Regions from separate parts of the Variovorax sp. GW458-11-26-14-LB1 genome, predicted to be linked through region 2. Evidence: riboswitches for the same ligand, from Rfam matches in the RefSeq annotation. Region 2 holds a riboswitch; the other holds the start of a gene.

Region 1 (6,959 bases), on a different contig from region 2:
GCTGCTGGCCGACCTGCAGGTGTCGCTCGACCGGCCGCAGGAAGCCATCGACGCCGTGCGCAACACGCTGGTCGGCCTGGCCGACGCGGGCAGCGACGGCATCCGCCGCACCGGCGACCTGGGCGCCGACGTGCTGGTGCGCCACATCATCGGCCTCGATCCGACGCGGCGCGGCATCGCCATTGCCGACAACGCCGAGGCCGGCATGCGGCTGAGCTTCTGCCGCCGCAATGCGCAGGCGGCGCGCGCCGACCTGATGCGCATCTGCGCCGAGATCCGCGAAGAGCTCGAGCCCGAAGAACAGACGCTGGCCACCGCGCGCGCCGTGGCGGCCGGCGAGGCCGAGGCCGCGCCGCATCCCGCGCGGCGCATCGCGGGCGCGGTGTACGTGAGCTGCTCGGGACGCGGCGGCCCGCACTTCGGTGCGCCGGGCGCCGAATTGCAGATCGTGCGGCATGCGCTGGGCGACGTGCCGCTGGTCGGCTTCTTCGCCGCCGGCGAGATCGCGCGCCACCATCTGTATGGCTACACCGGCGTGCTGACGGTGTTCACTGCGCCGGACTGACTGGCTGACTGACGGGAAAAAACGACGCGCGCGCCTGCGCCCTGTGTTCGCAGGCGCTTCGCGTCGCTAGAATCCGCCCGCTTTCTTGAATCTCTGCTGCTGCAAGAAAGAGTGATCCGCGCGCCCCGAGGCACGCGGTCGATCTCTTTCGCCCCGCCACGCGATGTGACGGGGCCCGGAAACCGACACGGTTTCCCCGAATGGAATTGCAGCCATGGGCAGCCCTACCAATAGTCATTTTTCGAGACTCCAGCGCGTCTTTTCGCGCGCCCATATCGCCGTCGATTACCGCGACGGCATCTATCACCTGCGCAACGAAGCCGCGCAGGCGACCGTTCTTCTGCCGCAGAGCCTGCCGCTGGAAGAAAAAGCCGTGAGCCAGCTGCTGGCCTTCGCCAGCGTGCGCTCGCCCGACGGCGCGCACGGCGTGTGCAAGGCCTGCGCGACGCCGGACTTTCATCCGGGCTCGATCGCGCCGGTGGGCAGCGTCGTCGCCACCGATGGCGACTTCGTGATTCCCGCCGCGGTCGGCACCGACATCAACTGCGGCATGCGCCTGCTGACCACCGGCCTCACGCTGGACCAGGTGGCGCCGCACAAGACGCAGCTGCTCGCGCGGCTCACGCGCAGCCTGCTCGACAACGGGCGCGACGTGCCGGTGCACACGGCGGCGTTTCGCGCGCTGTTCGACGACGGGCCGGCCGCGTTCCTGGACGCCGTGCGCAACGAGGGGCTCTGGGCGGCCTGCGACCGCGACCGGCTGCAGGCCGAGATCGGCGCGTGCATCGGCCTGGCGAGCTTCGGCGGTCAGTCGCGGCACGCACCGCCGGCCTACACCGGCGCGCGCCACGAGGTGTTCCGCGATCCGTGCCTGGGCACGCCGGGCAGCGGCAACCACTTCGTCGAGCTGCAGGTGGTCGACCAGGTGATGGACCGGCACGCGGCCTACCGCGCGGGGCTCAAGGCGGGCGAGGTCGTCGTGATGATCCACAGCGGCTCGCGCGACATCGGGTTCCATGTCGGCGGCCGCTGGATGGACCGCGCGCGGGCCGAGTGGCCACAGGGCCTGCGCCACCCGAAGAGCGGGCTGTACGGCCTGGCCGGGCCGCTGGCGCAGGAGTACCTCGAAGCCATGGGCGTGGCCGCGCGCTATGCGTGGGCCAACCGCGTCGTGCTGGCCGAGCTGGTGCGCAAGGACTTCGCCGAACTGCTGGGCGCCACGGCGTCGACGCTGGTGGTCGACGTGCCGCACAACGTGGTGCTGCGCGAGCACGGCATGAACATCCACCGCAAGGGCGCGACGCCGGCGCACGCGGGCGACCTGGCGCTGATTCCCGGGTCGATGGGCGATCACTCGTACCTCGCGACCGGGCTGGGGCATGAAGACTGGCTGTGGTCGTGCAGCCATGGTGCCGGCCGGCGCATGCGTCGGCAGGAAGTGCGCGCGATGCGGCCCGCACCCGACGACGCCGATGCCAGCTGGCAGTGCGTGACTTTGCGCGAGGAGCGCCGCATCGAGGAGGCGCCGCAGGCCTACAAGCCGATCGGCGCGGTGATCGAGGCGCAGGAAAGCGCGGGGCTCATCCGCTGCGCCGTGCGGCTCAAGCCCTGGGTCACGTTCAAGGCGTGACCCGAGGGCGCGTGTCGTGTCAGCCCAGTGCGGGCTGCACGGCGCGTGGCGCGGGCGCCGGCATGCCGGCGAACGCGAAGTCGACCTCGGGCGCCAGCCCGCTCACGATGCGCGCGATCGACTTGCCCGAGCCGCAGGCGTGCGTCCAGCCGAGCGTGCCGTGGCCGGTGTTGAGGAACAGGTTCGGCAGCTTGGTCTTGCCGATCAGCGGCACGTTGCTCGGCGTGGCCGGGCGCAGGCCAGTCCAGAACTGCGCGCGCTCGGTGTCGCCGGCGCCGGGGAAGAGTTCTTCGACGCGCCGCACGATGGCTTCGCAGCGCACGCGGTTCAGGTCGCGGTCGTAGCCGTTGAGCTCGGCCGTGCCGGCGATGCGCAGGCGGTCGCCCGACTCGGAGGTGTAGCGCGAGAACACCAGCTTGTATTCGTCGTCCGTGAGCGAGACCTGGTGCGCCTTCGACGCGTCCTTCACGGGCAGCGTCACCGAGTAGCCCTTGGCGGGGTAGATCGGCAGGCGGATGCCCAGCGGCGCGGCGTACAACGGACTCAGCGAACCCATCGCGAGCACGAAGGCATCGCCGCGGATGCGCTGGAAACGGCCTTCGTTGTCGGTCGCCTCGACGTGGTCGATGCTGCCGCCGGCTTCGCGCAGCGCGGTCACCGTGTGGCTCATGAGGAACTTCACGCCGGCCGCCTCGGCCAGCTTCACGAGCTCGCGCGCGAAGCGGTTGGCGTCGCCCGACTCGTCTTCGGCGGTGTAGGTGGCGCCGGCGAGTTGCGGGCGGATGTGGGCGAGGGCGGGTTCGATCTTGATGGCCTCGTCGGCGGAGATGACCAGCCGCTCGCAGCCCAGGGCACGCATCTGCTCGGCGGGCGCGAGGGCGCCGTCGAATTCTTTTTGCGTCGTGTAGAAGTGCAGGATGCCTTGCGTGCGCTGGTCATAGTTCAGGCCGGTGTCTCGACGCAATTGCTGCAACATTTCCCGGCTGTATGTACCGAGACGCACGATCTGTTCGATGTTGTGGCGGGTGCGCGCGGGGGTGCATTCGCGCAGGAACTGCAGGCCCCAGAGCCACTGGCGCATGTCGGCGCGGATGCGAAAGAGCAGCGGCGCATCTTCCTTGCCGAGCCATTGCAGCACCTTCAGCGGCGCGCTCGGATTGGCCCAGGGTTCGGCATGGCTGACCGAGATCTGGCCGCCGTTGGCGAAGCTGGTTTCGGCGGCCGGGGTGGCCTGCCGGTCGATCACGGTCACCTCGTGGCCGAGTTGCTGGAGGTAGTAGGCCGAAGTCACGCCGAGCAGGCCGGCGCCAAGAACGATCACACGCATTGCAAGTACCTTTGAGTTTGCAGCGCTTGAACGGCGGGCGTGGAGTGCTATTGAACCAATAGCAAGCAACCGGACGACCGATGTCCAAGTTGCCGCTCCCCCTGTCCTCGGTACCTGAGAGATTCACCCTGCTGCACCCGCAGCGGGTTTGCTCCTTCGGTGCGCCACATGGCGTGGCGGCTCTCCAGACGGCTGTATCGATGAGTGCAGTACTGACCCCTTGCCGAAGTTCCTGGGCGTTGCCTGGAATTTCGTCGGGCCGACCTGAGCGTTTATGGGAGTTTGCGCCTTCGGTAGGGCCTCCGTGGAGGCCCGCTCTCCTGCAATTGTTGGCGATTGTAGGCGGGCCCCGCAAGCCGGCCAAGCCCTGTACATCGGCACTTCACACCGATGGGATAATTGAATGTTGATTTTTGGTAAAGCAAACTTTTTTCTACATGCAGGGGACTCCATGATCCTGGTTACCGGCGGCGCAGGCTTCATTGGCGCCAATTTCGTGCTCGACTGGATCGCGCAGGGCAACGAGCCCGTCGTGAACCTCGACAAGCTGACCTACGCAGGCAACCTCGAGACCCTGGCGTCGCTCAAGGGCAACGCGAACCACGTCTTCGTGCAGGGCGACATCGGCGACAGCGCGCTGCTCGATCGCCTGCTGGCCGAGCACAAACCCCGTGCCGTCGTGAACTTTGCCGCGGAATCGCACGTGGATCGTTCGATCCACGGCCCCGAAGACTTCGTGCAGACCAACGTGCTCGGCACCTTCCGCCTGCTCGAATCGGTGCGCGGCTACTGGAACGCCCTGCCGGCCGACCAGAAGGCGGCCTTCCGCTTCCTGCACGTGTCGACCGACGAGGTCTACGGCTCGCTCTCCAAGACCGACCCGGCCTTCACCGAAGAGAACAAGTACGAGCCCAACAGCCCGTACTCGGCCAGCAAGGCCGCCAGCGACCACCTCGTGCGCGCCTGGCACCACACCTACGGCCTGCCGGTGGTCACCACCAACTGCTCGAACAACTACGGCCCGTTCCACTTCCCCGAGAAGCTGATCCCGCTGATGATCGTCAACGCACTGGCCGGCAAGAACCTGCCCGTGTACGGCGACGGCATGCAGGTGCGCGATTGGCTCTACGTGAAGGACCACTGCAGCGCCATCCGCCGCGTGCTCGAAGCCGGCCGCCTCGGCGAGACCTACAACGTCGGCGGCTGGAACGAGAAGCCCAACATCGAGATCGTCAACACGGTGTGCGCGCTGCTCGACGAACTGAGCCCGCGCGCCGACGGCAAGCCGTACAAGGAACAGATCACCTACGTCACGGACCGCCCGGGCCACGACCGCCGCTACGCCATCGATGCACGTAAGCTCGAGGCCGAGCTTGGCTGGAAGCCCGCCGAGACCTTCGATACCGGCATCCGCAAGACCGTCGAGTGGTACCTCGCCAACGGCGAGTGGGTGCGCAACGTGCAAAGCGGCGCGTACCGCGAATGGGTCGAGAAGCAATACGACGCTGCGCCTGCAAAGGCTTCCGCATGAAGTTGCTGCTGCTCGGCAAAGGTGGACAGGTCGGCTGGGAGCTGCAGCGCAGCCTCGCGCCGCTCGGCGAAGTGGTCGCACTGGACTTCGACAGCACCGACTTCCACGCCGACTTCAGCCGCCCCGAGCAGCTGGCTGCCACGGTGCTGGCGGTGCGCCCCGACGTCATCGTCAATGCCGCCGCGCACACTGCCGTCGACAAGGCCGAGAGCGAGCCCGACTTCGCGCGCAAGCTCAACGCCACCTCGCCCGGCGTGGTGGCCGAGGCGGCGCAGCAGATCGGCGCGCTGATGGTGCATTACTCCACCGACTACGTCTTCGACGGCAGCGGCACCAAGCCCTGGAAGGAAGACGACGCGACCGGCCCGCTCAGCGTGTACGGCCAGACCAAGCTCGAAGGCGAGCAGCTGGTGGCACGGCATTGCGCGAAGCACCTGATCTTTCGCACCAGCTGGGTGTACGCCGCACGCGGCGGCAACTTCGCCAAGACCATGCTGCGGCTGGCCAAGGAGCGCGACAAGCTGACTGTCATCGACGACCAGTTCGGCGCGCCGACCGGCGCCGAACTGCTGGCTGACATCACCGCGCATGCCATCCGCGCCACGTTGCAAGACCCGGCTAAGGCCGGCCTGTACCACGCCATCGCCGGCGGCGAGACCACGTGGCACGGCTACGCGCGCTTCGTGCTCGAGATGGCGCAGCAGGCCGGCGTCGAACTCAAGGCCGGCCCGCAGGCCGTGGAGGCCGTGCCCACCAGCGCCTTTCCGACGCCCGCGAAGCGGCCGCACAACTCGCGGCTCGACACCACCAAGCTGCAGACCACCTTCGGCCTGCGACTGCCGCCCTGGCAGGAAGGCGTGGCACGCATGCTGCGCGAGACGCTCTGACCGACTGATTTTTCCCGGCCTCCCACACTAGAAGAACCCATGACGCAACGCAAAGGCATCATCCTTGCCGGTGGCTCCGGCACCCGCCTGCACCCGGCCACGCTCGCCATGAGCAAGCAACTGCTGCCGGTGTACGACAAGCCCATGATCTATTACCCGCTGAGCACCCTGATGCTCGGCGGCATGCGCGACATCCTCATCATCAGCACGCCGCAGGACACGCCGCGCTTCCAACAGCTGCTGGGTGACGGCAGCCAATGGGGCATCAACCTGCAGTACGCGGTGCAGCCGAGTCCCGATGGCCTGGCGCAGGCATTCATCATCGGCGACAAGTTCGTGGGGAACTCGCCGAGCGCGCTGGTGTTGGGGGACAACATCTTCTATGGGCATGACTTTGCCCATCTGCTGGGCGGCGCCGACGCGCAGGACGCGGGAGCCACTGTGTTCGCGTACCACGTGCATGACCCGGAGCGGTATGGCGTGGTCGCATTCGATGCACAAGGCAAGGCCAGCAGCATCGAGGAAAAGCCGCTCAAGCCCAAGAGCAACTACGCCGTGACGGGCCTGTACTTCTACGACAACCAGGTCATCGACATCGCCAAGGCGGTGAAGCCGAGTGCACGAGGCGAGCTCGAGATCACGGCCGTCAATCAGGCGTACCTCGATCTTGGCCGGCTCAACGTGCAGATCATGCAGCGCGGCTATGCCTGGCTCGATACCGGTACGCACGAAAGCCTGTTGGAGGCGGGGCAGTTCATCGCCACGCTGGAGCACCGGCAGGGGTTGAAGATCGCCTGCCCGGAGGAAATCGCGTGGCGGCATGGCTTCATCGACAAGGAGCAACTGGCGCGGCTGGCCTTGCCACTGCAGAAAAATGCCTACGGCAAGTACCTCAATCGGCTGCTTGCCGAAGAGCACTCATTCTGAACACTGACACACAACAATTTCTTCGGTAGTACAAGTCATGCACGCATCAACTCAAACCCTGACGGGTCAAAAGTACCTCGTAACCGGCGCAG
Region 2 (6,959 bases):
CTGAGCCCTGCCCCGCGCACCCGGTGCACAGGGCACCGGGTGCTTCCCGCAGCGAAATCAAGGAGGAGCCGGAGGCGGGGGACATTCGCGGAGGGAAGTACCCGGTGTCCTGTGCACACGCCCTGATCCACGAACCACCGAAATCCGTGGGCGATTCAACGCCGCACGCCTCCTCTTTCACTGCCAGAATCGACGCAAGCTTCGACGTCGAGCCTGACAGACAAGAAGAAGGAAAGAGAAGGACGCCATGCACCGAATCGTCGCCCAGGGCTGCAGCCTTGTCGCTGCCGGCTTGCTGGCCACCGCCGGTATCGCGGCCACGCCGGCCGCCGCGCCCGTTGCAGCCGTTGCGCCAGCAGCCGCCCCCGCCCATCCCACCAACCCCGTCACCCACCTCGCCGAAGTGGAAAGCGCCGTGCGCGCCTGGGCCGCCGCCTGGTCCGCGCGCGACGTGGAGCGCTACCTCGCCGCCTACGCGGCCGACTTCACCCCCGCGCGCGGCCAGACCCGCGAGCGCTGGGAGGCCGACCGGCGCGCCCGCATCACAGGCAAGTCGCGCATCAGCGTGGGCATCGAGGGGCTGGTGATCAGCGTCCAGGGCACCTCGGCCAGCGCGCAGTTCCGGCAGATTTACAGCGCCGACGCGCTCACCGAGACCGACCGCAAGACCCTCGAGCTGCAGCGCGTGGGCCCGCGCTGGCTGATCCGCAAGGAGAGCGCGGGCAACTGACGCGCCCCGCCTTGTCCCTGTAAGGCAAATGGTTCACGAAGATGTCACCACTTGCAACGATGCTGCAGCCTTCGACCTCCGAAAGCTGTGGCCGCCATGTTCCCCACCAAGACCGAGAAGGCACGCGACGAACTCCAGGCCGGGCAGCGCACGCTCAGCCAGCGTGAGCGCGCCCTGCTGCTCATGGCCGACGGCCGGCGCTCGCTGACCGACTTCAGCCCGCTGTTCCCCAGCCGCGTCGAGGCCGAGCAGGCGATCCAGGGGCTGATGCAGCGCGGCTACCTGCAGGTCGCGCGCCCGGTCGCGCCACCGCCCGCACCGGCCCCCACGCCCGTCCCCGCCGCCGAGCCGATCCAGGTCGCCACCTCGGCCGACAGCTTCGACGGCAAGCGCTCGCTGGCCACCACGCGCATGTTCCTGTTCGACATCTGCGAGCGCATGTTCGTGCGCCGCGACCCGCGCTTCGCCAACCAGATGCGCGACGCCCTGCGCGAGGCCCGCGACCGCGAGGCCATGCTGACCATCGCCGCGCTGATGCTCTCCGAGATCGAGAAAGCCGCCGGCCCCGAGCGCGCCGACTCGCTGCGCGAGCGCATCGACAAGCTGCTGCCGCCGGCCGAAACCGTGCACTGAGCCGCCAGCCCCGGCCCCGCGATCCACTACACTCGCCGGGTCAGGAGAGAGCCCCGCGCGACGGGGCCGCCGAAGGCGCAGGGGTTCCCCGAACGCTCAGGCAAAAGGACTGACAAGACGCCGGCAACCACCGGCGTTTCCTTGCTGGAGAGAGGCCGTGGCATTGCACGCGGCCCACCGAAGGAGCAAACCCCGATCGTGGGGCGAATCTCTCAGGTAAAGCGGACAGCAGGGGTGGCCCGTGGCGTTGCAGCCATGGATTTCGACTGCCCCTTTGGAGTGCCCCGTGGCCGCTTCCTCCGCTTCTGACGCCCAACTTCTCAAGACCCCGCTGTACGACCTGCACGTGGAGCTCGGCGCCCGCATGGTGCCCTTCGCCGGCTATTCCATGCCCGTGCAGTACCCCGCCGGCCTCATGGCCGAGCACAAGCACACGCGCGATGCGGCCGGCCTGTTCGACATCTCGCACATGGGCCAGCTGCGCCTGGTCGGCCCCGATGCCGCCGCCGCGTTCGAAACCCTGATGCCCGTCGACGTGGTCGATCTGCCCGCCGGCAAGCAGCGCTACGGCCTGCTGCTGAACGACGAGGGCGGCATCCTCGACGACCTGATGTTCTTCAACGAAGGCAATGGCTCGCTCTTCGTGATCGTGAACGGCGCCTGCAAGGTGGCCGACATCGCCCACATCCAGGCCAGGATCGGCGCGCGCTGCCAGGTGCAGCCCCTGCCCGACCACGCCCTGCTCGCACTGCAAGGCCCGCAGGCCGCGGCCACGCTGGCGCGCCTGTCGCCCGGCATCGAGCGCTTCGTGTTCATGACCGGCGGCGCGGTGCAGATCGGCGGCATCGCGGCCTTCGTCACCCGCAGCGGCTACACCGGCGAAGACGGCTTCGAGATCTCGGTGGCCGCCAAGGATGCCGACGCCCTCGCCCGCCTGCTGCTCGCGCAGCCCGAGGTGAAGCCCGTCGGCCTGGGCGCGCGCAACTCGCTGCGGCTCGAAGCCGGCCTGTGCCTGTACGGCAACGACATCGACACCACCACCACCCCGGTCGAAGCCTCGCTCAACTGGGCGATCCAGAAGGTGCGCCGCGCCGGCGGTGCGCGCGAAGGCGGTTTTCCGGGCGCGGCCAAGGTGCTGGCCCAGCTGGCCGCCGTCGCCTCGGGCGCGGCCGGCCACACCGACCACAAGACGCTCACGCGCAAGCGCGTCGGCCTCGTGGCACTCGAACGCATTCCGGTGCGCGACGGCACGCTGCTGCAGTCGCTCGAAGGGCACGACATCGGCGCCGTCACCAGCGGCCTGCTCGGCCCCACCGCCGACCGCTGCGTGGCCATGGGCTACGTGGCCGCCGCCTTCGCCGAGCCCGGCACGCGCGTGCAGGCCATCGTGCGCGGCAAGCCGGTGCCGATGGAAGTCTCGACCATGCCCTTCGTGCCGACGCGCTACTACCGCGGCTGACCGACACTGAACCCCGCAGACCCGGCTAGGCTCTGCATCCCGATTCCATTTTTTCCACGAGGAGTTTTTTCATGAGCATCAAATACACCAAGGACCACGAATGGGTGGCAGCCGAAGGCGGCGCCGCCACCGTCGGCATCACCGTGCATGCGCAGGACGCGCTGGGCGACGTGGTGTTCGTCGACCTGCCTGAAGTGGGCAAGACCTTCGCGCAGGGCGAGGTCGCCGGTGTGGTCGAGTCGGTGAAGGCCGCCGCCGATGTGTTCATGCCCGTGTCGGGCGAGATCACCGAAGTGAACGAAGCGCTGCGCGCCGACCCGTCGCTGGCCAACAGCGACCCGCTGGCCGCCGGCTGGTTCTTCAAGGTCAAGCTGAGCGAGCCCGCGCAGCTCGACGCCCTGCTCGACGCCGCCAGCTACGACAAGTTCGCCGCCGAATCCTGATCCGCTGAACCGCAGCCGTTTCCTCGCACCTTCGTTCCTTCTCCCCGAGCCTTCACCGCCATGCCGATTCCCGCCCTTCCCTCTTTGCAAGCCCTAGAGAACGCCGAAGAATTCCTCGCCCGCCACATCGGCATCGATGCAGCGGACGAGGCGCGCATGCTGCCGGTGATCGGCTCGGAAACGCGCGCGGAGCTCATCGACGGCATCGTGCCGGCGGCCATCCGCCGCGCCCGGCCGATGCGCCTGCCCGCGCCCGTCACCGAGGCCGACGCGCTGGCCGAGCTGAAGGCGCTGGCGTCGAAGAACAAGGTGTTCAAGAGCTTCATCGGCCAGGGCTACTACGGCACGCACACGCCGGGCGTGATCCTGCGCAACATCCTGGAGAACCCCGCCTGGTACACCGCCTACACGCCCTACCAGGCCGAGATCTCGCAGGGCCGCATGGAAGCCCTGCTCAACTTCCAGACGATGGTGTGCGACCTCACGGGCATGGCCATCGCCAATGCCTCGATGCTCGACGAGGCCACGGCCGCCGCCGAGGCCATGACGCTCGCCAAGCGCAGCGTGAAGAGCAAGAGCAACGTGTTCCTGGTCTCTGGCGACTGCCACCCGCAGACCATCGAAGTCATCAAGACGCGCGCCGCGCCGCTGGGCATCGAGGTCAAGGTGAGCACCGTGTCGGAAACGCTGCCGCACCTGATGGTGAGCGGCGAGTTCTTCGGCGTGCTCGCGCAGTACCCGGCCACCACCGGCCACGTGCACGACCTGCGCCCGCTCGCGGGCCACGCGCACCAGTGCGACGCCGCCTTCATCGTCGCGGCCGACCTGCTGGCGCTGACACTGCTGGTCGCCCCCGGCGAGTTCGATGCCGACATCGTCTGCGGCACCACGCAGCGCTTCGGCATGCCGCTGTGCAACGGCGGCCCGCACGCCGCCTACCTGGCCTGCCGCGATTCGTTCAAGCGCTCGCTGCCCGGCCGCCTCGTCGGCGTGAGCGTCGACACGCACGGCCAGCCCGCCTACCGCCTCGCGCTGCAGACGCGCGAGCAACACATCCGCCGCGAGAAGGCCACCTCGAACATCTGCACCGCGCAGGTGCTGCCGGCCGTGGTCGCCAGCATGTACGCCGTGTACCACGGCCCCGACGGCCTCACGCGCATCGCGCAGCGCGTGGCCGTGCTCACCGCCATCCTCGCCAAGGGCCTGTCGCAGATGGGCCGCGAGCCGGTGAACACCACCGCCTTCGATTCGCTGACGATCCGCACCGGCGACGACACGGCCGCGATCATCGAGCGCGCGCAGGCCGGCGGCGTCAACCTGCGCCAGCGCCTGCAGCAGCACCTGGGCATCTCGCTGGACGAGACCACCACGCGCGCCGACATCGAAACCCTGTGGGCCCTGTTCGTGCCCGCTGGCACCGCGATGCCGCGCTTCGACGAGCTGGCCGCCAGCACCACGCCGCTGATTCCCGAGGACCTGCGTCGCACCAGCGCCTTCCTCACGCACCCGGTGTTCAACACCCACAAGAGCGAGACCGCGATGCTGCGCTACATCCGCAGCCTGTCGGACAAGGACCTCGCGCTCGACCGCAGCATGATCCCGCTGGGCAGCTGCACCATGAAGCTCAACGCGACCAGCGAGATGATCCCCATCACCTGGCCCGAGTTCGCCAACATCCACCCCTTCGCGCCCGCCGACCAGCTGCAGGGCTACGCCCAGCTCGACGCGCAGCTGCGCGCCTGGCTGTGCGAGGCCACCGGCTACGCGGGCATCAGCCTGCAACCCAACGCGGGCTCGCAAGGCGAGTACGCGGGCCTGCTGGCCATCAAGTCCTTCCATGAAGCCAAGGGCCAGGGCCACCGCAACATCTGCCTGATTCCCTCCTCGGCGCACGGCACCAACCCGGCCAGCGCCCAGATGGTGGGCCTGCAGGTGGTGGTGACGGCCTGCGACGCGCAGGGCAACGTCGACATGGACGACCTCAAGCGCGCCTGCGAGAAGCACAGCGCCCACCTGGCCGCCGTGATGATCACCTACCCCAGCACGCACGGCGTGTTCGAAACGCGCGTGAAGGAACTGTGCGAGCTCGTGCATGAGCACGGCGGCCGCGTGTACGTCGACGGCGCCAACATGAACGCGCTGGTCGGCGTGGCCGCGCCGGGCGAGTTCGGCGGCGACGTGAGCCACCTGAACCTGCACAAGACCTTCTGCATCCCGCACGGCGGTGGCGGCCCGGGCGTCGGCCCGGTCTGCGTGGTCGAAGACCTCGTGCCCTACCTGCCGGGCCATGCCACGGCCGGCGTGCCCTCGAACGGCGTGGGCGCCGTGTCGGCCGCGCCGCTGGGCAATGCGGCCGTGCTGCCGATCAGCTGGATGTACTGCCGCATGATGGGCGCCAAGGGCCTGCAGGCCGCCACCGAGACGGCCATCCTGAGCGCCAACTACATCAGCGCGCGCCTGAAGGACCACTACCCCACGCTGTACGCGAGCCCCAACGGCCACGTCGCGCACGAGTGCATCCTCGACCTGCGTCCGCTCAAGGACACCAGCGGCGTCACCGCCGAAGACGTGGCCAAGCGCCTCATCGACTACGGTTTCCATGCGCCCACGCTGAGCTTCCCCGTGCCCGGCACGCTGATGGTGGAGCCCACCGAAAGCGAACCGCTGGCCGAGCTCGACCGTTTCGTCGACGCGATGATCGCCATCCGCGGCGAGATCCGCCGCGTGGAAGAAGGCGTCTGGTCGAAGGATGACAACCCGCTCAAGCACGCGCCGCACACCGCCGCCAGCTTGCTCGGCACGGAGTGGAGCCACCCCTACTCGCGCGAACTCGGCGCCTTCCCGCTGGCCGAACTCAAGCAGGCCAAGTACTGGCCGCCGATCGGGCGCGTCGACAACGTCTACGGCGACCGCAACCTGTTCTGCAGCTGCGTGCCGGTGGGCGAGTACCAGGAAACCGAAGAGGCCTGACGAAGGCGAGGCGGCGCAAGCCGCCCGCCATTCAGCCTTCTTGCCGGTACATCGCCCACTTCACGGTGAGCAGGTCCGCGGCGATCTTCGCGGCGTTCACGCCCGCGTAGGTTTCGGACGGATCGAACGCGAAGGCCGCCTGGTAGCGCTTGATGTGCGCATAGTCCCGATCGAAGGTCATCGGGCCCATGAGTTCGGTCGGGTCGGTGCCGGCGGGAAGCGCCAGGAATTTCCCGGGGTCGGTGGTGCTCTGGTAAAGATCGACGCTCATCAGGTTCATGGCTTGCCCTCGAAGTCGTAGGCGCAAATCATCTCGACCCTTCGCGCGGCATGCAATCGGCCCGCGCCTACAGGGCGTGCAGGCGGGGCGCTGTCAGTGCATCGCGCCTCAGGGCTGCTTCTTCTTCGCGATCTCGCCGGTGGCGATCTGCGCGCGCAGCCCGCGCAGGCTGGCCTTCATCTTGCGCTCGTTCTCGGGCCCCATGCGCACCAGGATCTTCTGGCCGGCCGAGAGCGATTCGAGCTTCGGGTCGGCGTATTCGTAGCGCACCCAGGGCCGCTGCGAGGGGATGTCGCCCTTCACCTCGACCAGCTTCACCTGCACCGGCCCCGTGGGCTCGGGCGCCTGCAGCAGGTGGTCGATCACGGCAATGAAGCGGTCGTTGAAGTAGCGTCCCGGATAGCCCAGCTCTTCGTACGCCTGCTGGAACAGCGGGTACAGCCG

What was found. Region 2 has a riboswitch for glycine ahead of gcvT (glycine cleavage system aminomethyltransferase GcvT). Riboswitches for the same ligand answer to the same signal wherever they lie in the genome.
Region 1: it holds a riboswitch for glycine, as region 2 does, so the genes downstream of both, AC07YS_RS12950 (D-amino acid dehydrogenase) here and gcvT (glycine cleavage system aminomethyltransferase GcvT) in region 2, are expected to answer to the same signal.

The regions. Positions count from the first base shown of each region.
Region 1 covers NZ_JBWKYW010000016.1:1,194-8,152, forward strand. The annotation lists gene AC07YS_RS12940 (FIST signal transduction protein) at 1-565, shown strand, start outside; gene AC07YS_RS12945 (RtcB family protein) at 780-2,195, shown strand; gene AC07YS_RS12950 (D-amino acid dehydrogenase) at 2,215-3,522, opposite strand; glycine riboswitch at 3,614-3,720, opposite strand; glycine riboswitch at 3,765-3,855, opposite strand; gene rfbB (dTDP-glucose 4,6-dehydratase) at 3,974-5,053, shown strand; gene rfbD (dTDP-4-dehydrorhamnose reductase) at 5,050-5,940, shown strand; gene rfbA (glucose-1-phosphate thymidylyltransferase RfbA) at 5,980-6,867, shown strand; gene AC07YS_RS12970 (GDP-mannose 4,6-dehydratase) at 6,905-6,959, shown strand, end outside.
Region 2 covers NZ_JBWKYW010000045.1:25,698-32,656, forward strand. The annotation lists gene AC07YS_RS24410 (MFS transporter) at 1-4, shown strand, start outside; gene AC07YS_RS24415 (L,D-transpeptidase Cds6 family protein) at 248-730, shown strand; gene AC07YS_RS24420 (hypothetical protein) at 827-1,363, shown strand; glycine riboswitch at 1,395-1,485, shown strand; glycine riboswitch at 1,498-1,602, shown strand; gene gcvT (glycine cleavage system aminomethyltransferase GcvT) at 1,650-2,822, shown strand; gene gcvH (glycine cleavage system protein GcvH) at 2,894-3,265, shown strand; gene gcvP (aminomethyl-transferring glycine dehydrogenase) at 3,326-6,235, shown strand; gene AC07YS_RS24440 (hypothetical protein) at 6,267-6,515, opposite strand; gene AC07YS_RS24445 (DUF3014 domain-containing protein) at 6,624-6,959, opposite strand, start outside.